Regions from separate parts of the Ectopseudomonas toyotomiensis genome, predicted to be linked through region 3. Evidence: predicted binding sites of a transcription regulator. Region 3 holds the regulator's gene; each other region holds the start of a gene.
What was found. The regulator FliA, encoded in region 3, starts transcription of late flagellar genes. The targets are predictions, from matches to a motif close to CTAAAGTTTNNNNNNNNNNNGCCGNTAA.
Positions count from the first base shown of each region.

Region 1: JWV26_RS21265 (methyl-accepting chemotaxis protein) is a predicted target of FliA. The motif match lies at 1,580-1,607, and genes of this name have one in related genera.
Region 2: JWV26_RS11955 (methyl-accepting chemotaxis protein) is a predicted target of FliA. The motif match lies at 2,129-2,156, and genes of this name have one in related genera.

Region 1 is NZ_CP070505.1:4,582,113-4,585,390, forward strand. It holds gene JWV26_RS21255 (amidohydrolase family protein) at 1-431, shown strand, start outside; gene JWV26_RS21260 (DUF3859 domain-containing protein) at 498-962, shown strand; gene JWV26_RS24575 (hypothetical protein) at 1,259-1,390, opposite strand; gene JWV26_RS21265 (methyl-accepting chemotaxis protein) at 1,697-3,278, shown strand, end outside.
Region 2 is NZ_CP070505.1:2,591,226-2,594,503, reverse strand. It holds gene JWV26_RS11960 (YifB family Mg chelatase-like AAA ATPase) at 1-72, shown strand, start outside; gene JWV26_RS11955 (methyl-accepting chemotaxis protein) at 74-2,050, opposite strand; gene JWV26_RS11950 (LysR substrate-binding domain-containing protein) at 2,357-3,277, opposite strand.
Region 3 is NZ_CP070505.1:197,284-200,561, forward strand. It holds gene JWV26_RS00910 (chemotaxis protein CheA) at 1-492, opposite strand, end outside; gene JWV26_RS00915 (protein phosphatase CheZ) at 505-1,293, opposite strand; gene JWV26_RS00920 (chemotaxis response regulator CheY) at 1,313-1,687, opposite strand; gene fliA (RNA polymerase sigma factor FliA) at 1,787-2,533, opposite strand; gene fleN (flagellar synthesis regulator FleN) at 2,530-3,278, opposite strand, start outside.

The DNA.
Region 1 (3,278 bases), 850 kb from region 3:
CGATCTATCTGCAGGAAATCGAGGCGCCGCTGCGCAACCATCCGCATGTGCGTTTCATCTGGGCGCATGCTGGCACCAGTGCCGAGATTCATCGTCATCAGGAGAAGCTCGACTTCCTCCTGGAGACGGTCGAACGCATGCTCGGTGAGTACCCGAACCTCTATATCGACCTGTCCTGGACCATGCTGCGTCCCTATCTGCTCGACGAGAACGGTACGCCTGATGCAAAGTGGGTGCACTTGGTCAGCAGTTATCCGGAGCGCTTCATGCTGGGCTCGGATGTGGTCGGCCGTTTCGGCAGCCTGGGCGAGTACATGAAGGGCTTCGACCCGTTTCTCGATGCCCTGCCAGAAGACGTCGCGCACAAGGTGGCGCGCGACAACTTCCTTTCCGTGTTACCGCGCAAGGTGCAGGCCGAGCTGGACCGCTAGCGCATTTGTCATCAGGCTGTCACTCGGGTGTCATAGGCTCGCGTTCATCTCAACGAGGAGCGCACCATGCATTACACCCGAGTGGCCATGATGGCCGGCCTATTCGCCTGGGCAGGTCTGAGCCAGGCTGACGTCCGTGTCGAAGGGCCTGTGGAATACGGCATTTTCAGCAGCCAGTATCAGGACTACCAGCCCGGCGAGCGGGTCCTGACTCGCAGCAACCAGGAAATCGAACGCACCGAGCAGATTCCCGCCAAGCTCGGTACCAAGTTCGGCATGCGCTACAGCCTGGCCGGTAAGCGCGAGGGGGATACGCCGCTGACGCTGCTGTATCTCACCCCTGGTGTGGTCACCCCGGATGGTCAGCGTCATGACAAGTTCGAAGTTCAGCAGAAGCTGGTAGTCGGCGCCCCGCAGGACGTGATGGCCTTCGAATTCACCGAACACCACGAAGTGGTGCCCGGTGAGTGGCATTTCATCGTCTATCAGGGGGATCGCAAGCTGGCTGAACAGCGCTTCATGGTGCGCTGATCAATCAGCAGGATGACCATTTTCGCCGCGCATGCTCCAGCCTATCAGGACCGCATATTCGGATTTGCGGTTGGTTGGTTGGTCCACCCCCTGGATCGGTCAGCGCATGCAGCTACGCCTGGCGCAGGAAACGCCAGTAAGCGTCGGGCGTAGCGCCAGGAAGCTGATTCAACTCTCATGGTGCGCTCGGTGAGCCGGGCGTCACAGCCATGTCGCTGGTTATTCGCCCTCTTGAGCAGGGCGGTGGCCTGGCTATTGTCTCGCCGGGCGTTAACGAGCTGACCCCAGCCGTACCCTCATTCACCTGAGTGCAGATGTGCCAAGGTCATCACCAGGTACTGCAGCATGCCCTGCTTGAGCAGCGGCACACGCATCTCGGCACATATCCGTTGTACGGCTGCACTTCGTTGTTGGTCGCGCCTGTCCATACCCTGTCTGTTTCCAAGCTGAGTCGTAGAGCACGCTCGGATCTATGGGCGTTCATCCTGGCGAGAGTCCTTAGCGTGGCTATGATTTTCGGAAATGACGGGATAAGAGCGGCGCGCTCAGCAGCGGCGCTAGCACGTCGACCAGGTGCCGGTCACGACAACTGAGGAGTTAGAAATTTCTCTTTCTTTTTCAAGAGCGCCTGAATGGCGTCGATAAGAAAGAAGGGATTAGCGCAATCTCTTAAGGTCCTTTGCCAGGTACGGCAAAGGATGTCTCGATTTAAGCGCGCAATGGGAGTTGCAAAAATGTCGCTGCGTAATTTTTCTATCGCCCCCCGGGCAGCTCTAGGGTTTGGGCTGGTCGCTCTGCTGGTGGTGTTGCTTGGAATATTTTCATTGACGCAGATGGGCGAAATGCGTGCACAGTCCGACGAGATCAACGAGAACTGGTTACCAAGCGTTTTGGCCATTGGCGATGTGTCCAAGGATGTCTTGCGTTTGCGTGCCATTACCCTGCGTTCGATGCTTAATCGAGATTCGGCCGAGGTGCAGGCCAATCTGCGTCTGGCTGAGGAGTTGCGTGCATCCCTTGCTAAGAATCAGGAGACTTATGAGCAGCTGATTTCCAGCTCTGAGGAGCGCAGCATATACGATGAGTTCAAGCGCTCCGAGGCGGCTTACTTGCAGGAGCAGAGTCGAATAATGGAGTCGGTTCGGCAGGGCAATTTCGATGCGGCCATCGAAATAGCTGGCGGTGTGCTCAATCAACACGCCGATGCCATGATGCAGGGCCTCGTCAAACTCACTGAGCTGAATCGTGTGAGCGCACTGGCAGCGGGCGAGTCGGCCAAGGAGGTGGCCGAGTCTTCACGTATCTGGGTCATCGCGATGATGGTTCTGGCGACTCTGGTTACCGTCGTACTAGCGATGCTGTTGACTCGCAGTATCGTCGCGCCGCTTAGCGAAGCCGTGCGGGTGGCGGAGGTGGTGGCATCTGGTGACCTGACCCAGGCCATTCATGCTGAAGGTAGCGATGAACCGGCGCGCTTGTTGGCAGCGTTGAAAAGCATGCAACAGAGCCTGCGTAACACCATTCAGAGCATCGCCGACTCGTCCAATCAACTGGCGTCTGCCTCCGAAGAATTGCACGCGGTGACCGAGGATTCGACTCGCGGTCTGCATCAGCAGAACACCGAGATCGAACAGGCCGCTACGGCAGTCAACGAGATGACTGCCGCGGTCGAAGAGGTCGCGCGTAATGCCGTGAGTACTTCCGAAGCGTCGCGCGAATCCAATGCTACGGCGCAGCAGGGGCGCGAGCAGGTGCGCCAGACCGTGAACTCGATCAGTCAGCTGGCCGATGATGTAAATGGTACCGCGGGTGAGGTCGAGAAGTTGGCCGAGCGGGTCCGTGAGATCAGCAAGGTGCTTGACGTGATCCGCTCCATCGCCGAGCAGACCAACCTGTTGGCGCTCAACGCTGCCATCGAGGCGGCGCGGGCCGGTGATGCGGGACGAGGCTTCGCGGTAGTGGCTGACGAGGTGCGTGCGCTGGCGCATCGCACTCAGCAATCCACCCAGGAGATCGAGCAGATGATCGGTGCCATTCAAAGCGGCACCGATCAGGCGGTCGGTTCGATGCAGAGCAGCAACAGTCGGGCCCGCTCCACCCTCGAGGTGGCCCAGGCTGCGGGCACGGCGCTGGAGTTGATCACTCAGGCGATTTCCTCGATCAACGAGCGCAATCTGGTGATTGCCAGCGCGTCGGAAGAGCAGGCTCAGGTGGCGAGGGAAGTGGATCGCAACCTAGTCAATATTCGCGATCTATCGCTGCAGAGTTCGGCGGGTGCCAACCAGACCAGTGCAGCGAGTCAGGAGCTGTCCCGTC
Region 2 (3,278 bases), 2.4 Mb from region 3:
CTGGCGGAGCAGCAGCAGATCAGCCGGGAACATCTGGCCGAAGCACTGCAGTATCGCCCCGCCGCGGGATGAATCAGCGGAAGCGCTCGACCTCCTGACGCAGCTGAGCGGCGAGGCGATCCAGCTCGCGCGCGGTATCGGCCAGGTTGGCCACCACTTCACGCTGCTCGCCATTGGCCTGGGCGATGCTCTGCAGGTTGGCGCTTAGCACGGTCGCAGTGCTACTCTGCTCGCTGGTAGCGGTGGTGATGGCGGCGAATTGCTCGCCGGCCTCGGCGCTTTGCTCACTGATCTGCGCCAGCGCCGCAGCCACCTTGGCGTTACGTTCCAGGCCGTCCTGCATCAACTGTCGGCCGTGCTCCATGGTGGCGATGGCGCTGCTGGTCTCGCTCTGGATGCTGCCGATCATGGTGGAAATCTCGTTGGTCGCCTCACGGGTGCGTCCAGCCAGGTTGCGCACCTCGTCGGCGACCACGGCAAAACCGCGGCCCTGCTCGCCGGCCCGCGCTGCTTCGATGGCAGCGTTGAGCGCCAGCAGGTTGGTCTGGTCGGCGATCGCGGTGATGACGCTGACGATACCGCCGATCTCCTGGGAGCGCTGGCCGAGGCCGTTGATCGCCGTGGAGGTTTGCTCAAGTGCTTCGGCGATCTGCACCAACGCTTCGGAAGCCTGATCCATCGAGGTACGCCCGATGCGGGTCTGCTGGGCATTGTCGCTGGCCAGGCGTTCGGTGCTGCGCATGTTGTCGGCGATGTTCTGCGAGGTGGCACTGAACTCCTCCACCGCGCCGGCCATGCTGCTGATCTCACCGGATTGCTGATCGATGCCCTGATAGGCGTCACGCGACAGCATGGACATCCCCTGCGAGCGCGCGCTGACATCCTGAGCTGCGCTGCGAATACCCGCCACCATGCTCGCCAGCGCCTCGCCCATGCGGTTGAAACTGCGCGCCAGCTCACCGATTTCATCGTCACTGGACTGCGCCATACGCGCGCCGAGATCACCGGCACCGAGCGCCTGCGCCTGCTGGACCAGATCGCCCAGCGGGCGCAGTTTGCGTCGCAGCAACCAGACCACGGCGATCACCGCCAGCAGCAGGGTCAGTGCACTACCGATGGCCAACTGGGTACCGACACGCCAGGTAACGGCCTGAATTTCCTCGCGCGGCATGCTCGCCAGCACCACCCAGGGTCCGCCGGTAAAGGGCATGGCGACGCTGTAGAATTCATTCTGGCCATCGTTCCAGAAACCGCCGTCCCCCGAGTGTGCGATCAGATCGCCGAGGGCTGCCGGCAGTGTATCCAGAGCGCCAGTACCAGCAGGCTTGACCAGCCACTTGCCCTGCTCGTCGAGCAGGGCAAGCGAGCCTGTTTCGCCAATGCGAAATTCGCTGAGTTTGTTGAATTGCAGCTTCTGCGCGTCGGTGTAGTCGAAGCCGACGAACAGCACCGCAATGACCTGCCCACTACCATCACGCACGGGGGTGTACTGGGTCATGTAGTTGCGGTCGAAGAGCAAAGCCCGGCCCACGTAACTCTGCCCGGCCAGCAGGCGCTGATAGGCCGGGTGCTGGTGATCAAGCGCCGTTCCCAGAGCACGAGCGCCATCCTGCTTGGTCAGCGAGGTGGTGATGCGGATGAATTCGCTACCGTCACGCACGAATACCGTGGCCACACCCGCAGTCATGCGCGTGAAGTCATCGACCTCGGTGAACTCGTTGTTCAAGCGCGTAGCCCCCAGGTAAAGCGCAGGTGTCTGCATGCTGCCAACGTTCACACGCTCTTCACTGCGCACCTGCAGCCCCGTGCTGAAGCGCTGTTCGAACAATCCAGCCAGCCGCTGCGTGCTCTCACGCAGGCTGCCGTGGAAGGTTTCGAGCTGGTCGGCCAGCAGCCCCGCCTCGCTGCCCAGGTGCTTTTCGCGAGTGACCAGATTGGCCTCGTTGAGTGAGCGCAGGGCAAACAGGGTGCTGATACTGATCAGCATCACCAGCACCAAAGCCAGCATGGCAGCCAGTTGCAGGGCTATACGAGAGCGAGGAGGATTCATGAGGACTCCAGATGTGCGCCCACGAGCATATGGGCAGATAACTCAGGCAATTTCGATACCACCCAGTCGTCATATGACTTGGCGAAAGGCCGCGAGGATACTTGAGCACTCAGCTCGGTCAATATCAAAGCGCCATACGGTCGTCATTTATTATCAAAACAGTGTGACGAAGTGATGATTGATAGGTTTTATCGATCGCTCAATAGATGATGGCACTCATGCCTATAGAGAGCATCCTTGCCACATTACAGTCGACCTGCCCGGTCCTGGATGGCTGCCAGAGCCCTTAGCGCTGGCCATGATCGTTCAGCGCAAGCGCTCGACCCCTGGCAGTGACAGCGCGGCGACCTCCGCCAGCAAGTAGTCACGCAAACGCTGCAGACGTGTCTGCGCACGATGTCCACGCGGCCACACCATATAGTAGCTGTCGCCACTGAATACCGCGGTCGGCCAGGGCACCCCAAGCCGGCCGGCATTCACGTCCTCGGCCACCATCAGCAGATCACCAATGGACACGCCATAACCGCGTGCCGCCGCAACGATGCCCAGTTCGAGCATGTCGAACAGCTGCCCGCTCTTCAGCGGCACCTGTTCGATCAGGCCTGTAGCCTGCAACCAGCGCCGCCAGTCGCGGCGATCCGGCGTCGGGTGCAGTTGCTCCGCCGCGCGCAGCCGCGCCAGCGACCAGGGGCCGGCCTCGGAATCGCCGGCAGCGCACACCGGAATCAGCCACTCCTCGAACAGCAGCACGCTCTCCCACTCATCTGGAAACTGACCATCGGACAGCAGCACCGCGCAGTCGAAGGGTTCATGGCGGAAGTCGACCTTGTCCACGTCCATCCAGGCGCTGGTGAGCTGCACTTCGCTGTCCGGGTTGGCCAGACGAAAGTGCGACAGGCGTGCCAACAGCCAGCGCATGGTCAGGGTCGACGGTGCCTTCAGGCGCAGCACCTCATCGTCGGCGTGCAAGACAGCGCTGGCACGCTCCAGTGCATCGAAACCCTCACTCAGCCCCGGTAGCAGGGCACGGGCCGGATCGGTCAGGTGCAGGCTGCGGCCACGGCGCTCGAACAGACGGCAGGCGAAGTACTCCTCCAGCGTACGGATATGCCGACTCACCGCGCTCTGGGTGATTGCCAGCTCTTCGGCGGCGCGCGTGAAGGAGGCGTGCCGGGCTGCGGCCTCGAAGGCGCGCAGGGCGTAAAGCGGTGGTAAACGACGGCTCACC
Region 3 (3,278 bases):
GTCGGTGATGTCGCCCGCGGCAGCGGACGGCGTAACTGGCTCAGACACCGGCACGGGTTCCGGCTCGGCCTGCTGCACCGGCGCAGGAGCTGCTTCAGCGCCGCCCGGTTCGGCCAGGCGTGACAATGCCGCCAGAAGTTCAGGCGACGCGGGCGTCGGCTCGCGGCGCTCACGCACCTCGCCGAACATGCCATTTACTGCATCAAGAGCCTCGAGCACCACATCCATCAGCTCCGAATCGACGCGACGCTCACCCTTGCGCAGGATGTCGAAGACGTTTTCGGCGATATGGCAGCACTCCACCAACTCGTTGAGCTGGAGGAAACCCGCTCCGCCCTTGACGGTATGGAAACCGCGGAAGATGGCGTTGAGCAGGTTCATGTCGTCCGGTCGGCTTTCCAGCTCGACTAACTGTTCGGACAACTGTTCGAGAATCTCGCCGGCCTCTACCAGGAAATCCTGGAGGATCTCTTCATCGGCGCCGAAGCTCATATTGTGTGCTCCTTAGAACCCTAGGCTGGACAGCAGGTCGTCGACATCGTCTTGGCTGGAGGCGACGTCATCACGCTTATCGGCATGAATCTGCGGACCTTCACCCCGCGATGGCTCTTTTGATTTTTCCTGTTCGGTACGCAGCGCTTCGTGGTCGTGCTGAATACCGGCAAAACGGTCGACCTGGCTGGCCATGAGCATCAGCTTGAGCAGGTTGCTTTCCACTTCGGTCACCAGCTGGGTGACACGCTTGATCACCTGGCCGGTAAGGTCCTGATAGTCCTGAGCCAACAGAATGTCGTTGAGGTGGCCGGAGAGCTTGGCGCCATCTCGTTCACTGCGGGCGAGGAACAGCTCGACACGCTTGGCCAGCTCGCGGAAACCGTCGGCACCGATTTCGCGGCGCATGAAGCGGCCCCACTCAGCGCTGAGGCTCTGCGCTTCGTCACTGAGGTCGTTGACCAGCGGCGCACTCTGCTCGACCAGATCCATGGTCCGGTTGGCGGCCTTCTCGGTCATGGTCACGACGTAGTTCAGGCGCTCGGTCGCATCGGCGATCTGCGACAGCTCCTGGGCATGCGGCATACGCGGATCGAGCTGAAAATTGACAATGGCGTTGTGCAGTTCACGGGTCAGTTTGCCGACCTCGTGATACAGCCCGCGGTCGCGGACCTTGTTCAGCTCGTTGATCAGTTGCACCGCGGCGCCGAAATTACCTTGTTCAAGGCTATCGACCAGATCGCGGGCATTGTTTTTCAGGGTCGACTCGAGGTCACCCAGCGTGGAGTCATCGTGTTCCATAGCACCCTCGCGGCTGACATCAGCCGTTGACCCGCTCGAAGATCTTCTCGATCTTTTCCTTCAACACCTGAGCGGTGAAGGGTTTGACCACGTAGCCATTCACACCGGCCTGGGCCGCCTCGATGATCTGATCGCGCTTGGCTTCAGCAGTCACCATCAGCACCGGCAGGTGCTTGAGGCGCTCGTCGGCACGTACGGCGCGCAGCAGGTCGATGCCGGTCATGCCAGGCATGTTCCAGTCGGTCACCAGAAAGTCGAAACTGCCGCTTTGCAGCATCGGCAGCGCCGAGGTGCCGTCATCGGCTTCCGCGGTGTTGGTGAAACCCAAATCCCGCAAGAGGTTCTTGATGATCCGTCGCATCGTCGAGAAATCGTCAACGATGAGGATTTTCATGTTCTTGTCCAAGTCGACCTCCGTACAGTCCCAAACGTATTGCGCTTGCAACTACGCCCTTTAATCGTGAAACCGTTTGCGCCTGCGAGTACGCCGCGTTCAGCCAGCGCGCCACTCACTCAGCCGCGAGCGCAAACGCGCCGCGCACTGGCTGTGCAACTGGCTAACACGTGACTCGCTAACCCCCAGCACTTCACCGATTTCCTTCAAGTTCAGTTCTTCATCGTAATACAGCGCCAGCACCAGACGTTCGCGCTCCGGCAAACCGGCGATGGCATCGGCCAAGGCCGCCTGGAAGCGTTCGTCTTCGAGGTCCCGCGAAGGTTCGAGGTGAGTGTGTCCGGCGTCTTCGTGCAACCCGCCATGTTCGCCGTCCTGCAACAGGTCGTCGAAACTGAACAGGCGGCTGCCCAAAGTGTCGCCAAGAATGCCGTAGTAATCTTCCAGACTCAATTGGAGTTCGGCCGCAACCTCGTGATCTTTAGCGTCCCGTCCGGTTCTGGCCTCCACGACACGAATGGCATCACTGACCATCCGGCTGTTGCGGTGCACCGAACGCGGCGCCCAATCACCCTTGCGCACCTCGTCGAGCATGGAGCCGCGAATACGGATACCGGCGAAGGTCTCGAAACTGGCACCCTTGCTGGAGTCGTATTTGCGCGAGGCTTCGAGCAGGCCGATCATGCCGGCCTGGATAAGATCATCGACCTGCACGCTGGCCGGCAGACGAGCCAGCAGGTGGTAGGCGATGCGCTTGACCAGCGGCGCATAGCGCTCGATCAGCTGGTGCTGGGAGTCCTGCGCCTGAGCCTTGTTGTACATACGAAGTCCAGAAGCTGCTGTCATACGGCCGAGTCTGCGGTCGGTTGTTGCACCAGACGCTCGACGAAAAACTCCAGATGACCACGGGGATTGGCCGGTAACGGCCAGGTATCTACCTTCTGAGCTATCGCCTTGAACGCCAGGGCGCACTTGGATCGAGGGAAGGCTTCATAGACGGCGCGCTGCTTCTGCACGGCCTTGCGCACACACTCATCGTAAGGCACGGCACCGACATACTGCAGGGCGACATCGAGGAAACGATCCGTCACCTTGGTCAGCTTAGCAAAGAGATTGCGTCCTTCCTGCGGGCTATGGGCCATATTGGCCAGTACGCGGAAGCGGCTGATGCCGTGATCGCGATTGAGCAGCTTGATCAACGCGTAGGCGTCGGTAATCGAGGTGGGCTCATCGCAGACCACCACAAGGATCTCCTGCGCCGCACGCACGAAGCTGACCACCGCATCACCGATACCGGCAGCGGTGTCGATCACCAGCACGTCAAGGTTTTCACTGATGTCACTGAACGCCTGGATCAACCCGGCGTGCTGCATCGGCGTGAGGCTGACCATGCTCTGCGTACCGGATGCTGCCGGCACGATGCGCACGCCACCCGGCCCCTGCAGCAGAACGTCACGCAGATCACATTCACCCGCGATGACATCGGCCAGGGTGCGCTTGGGCGTCAGGCCCAACAGAACGTCGACGTTGGCCAAGCCAAGGTCGGCGTCCATCAGCATGACCCGACGGCCGAGATCGGCCAGGGCCATGG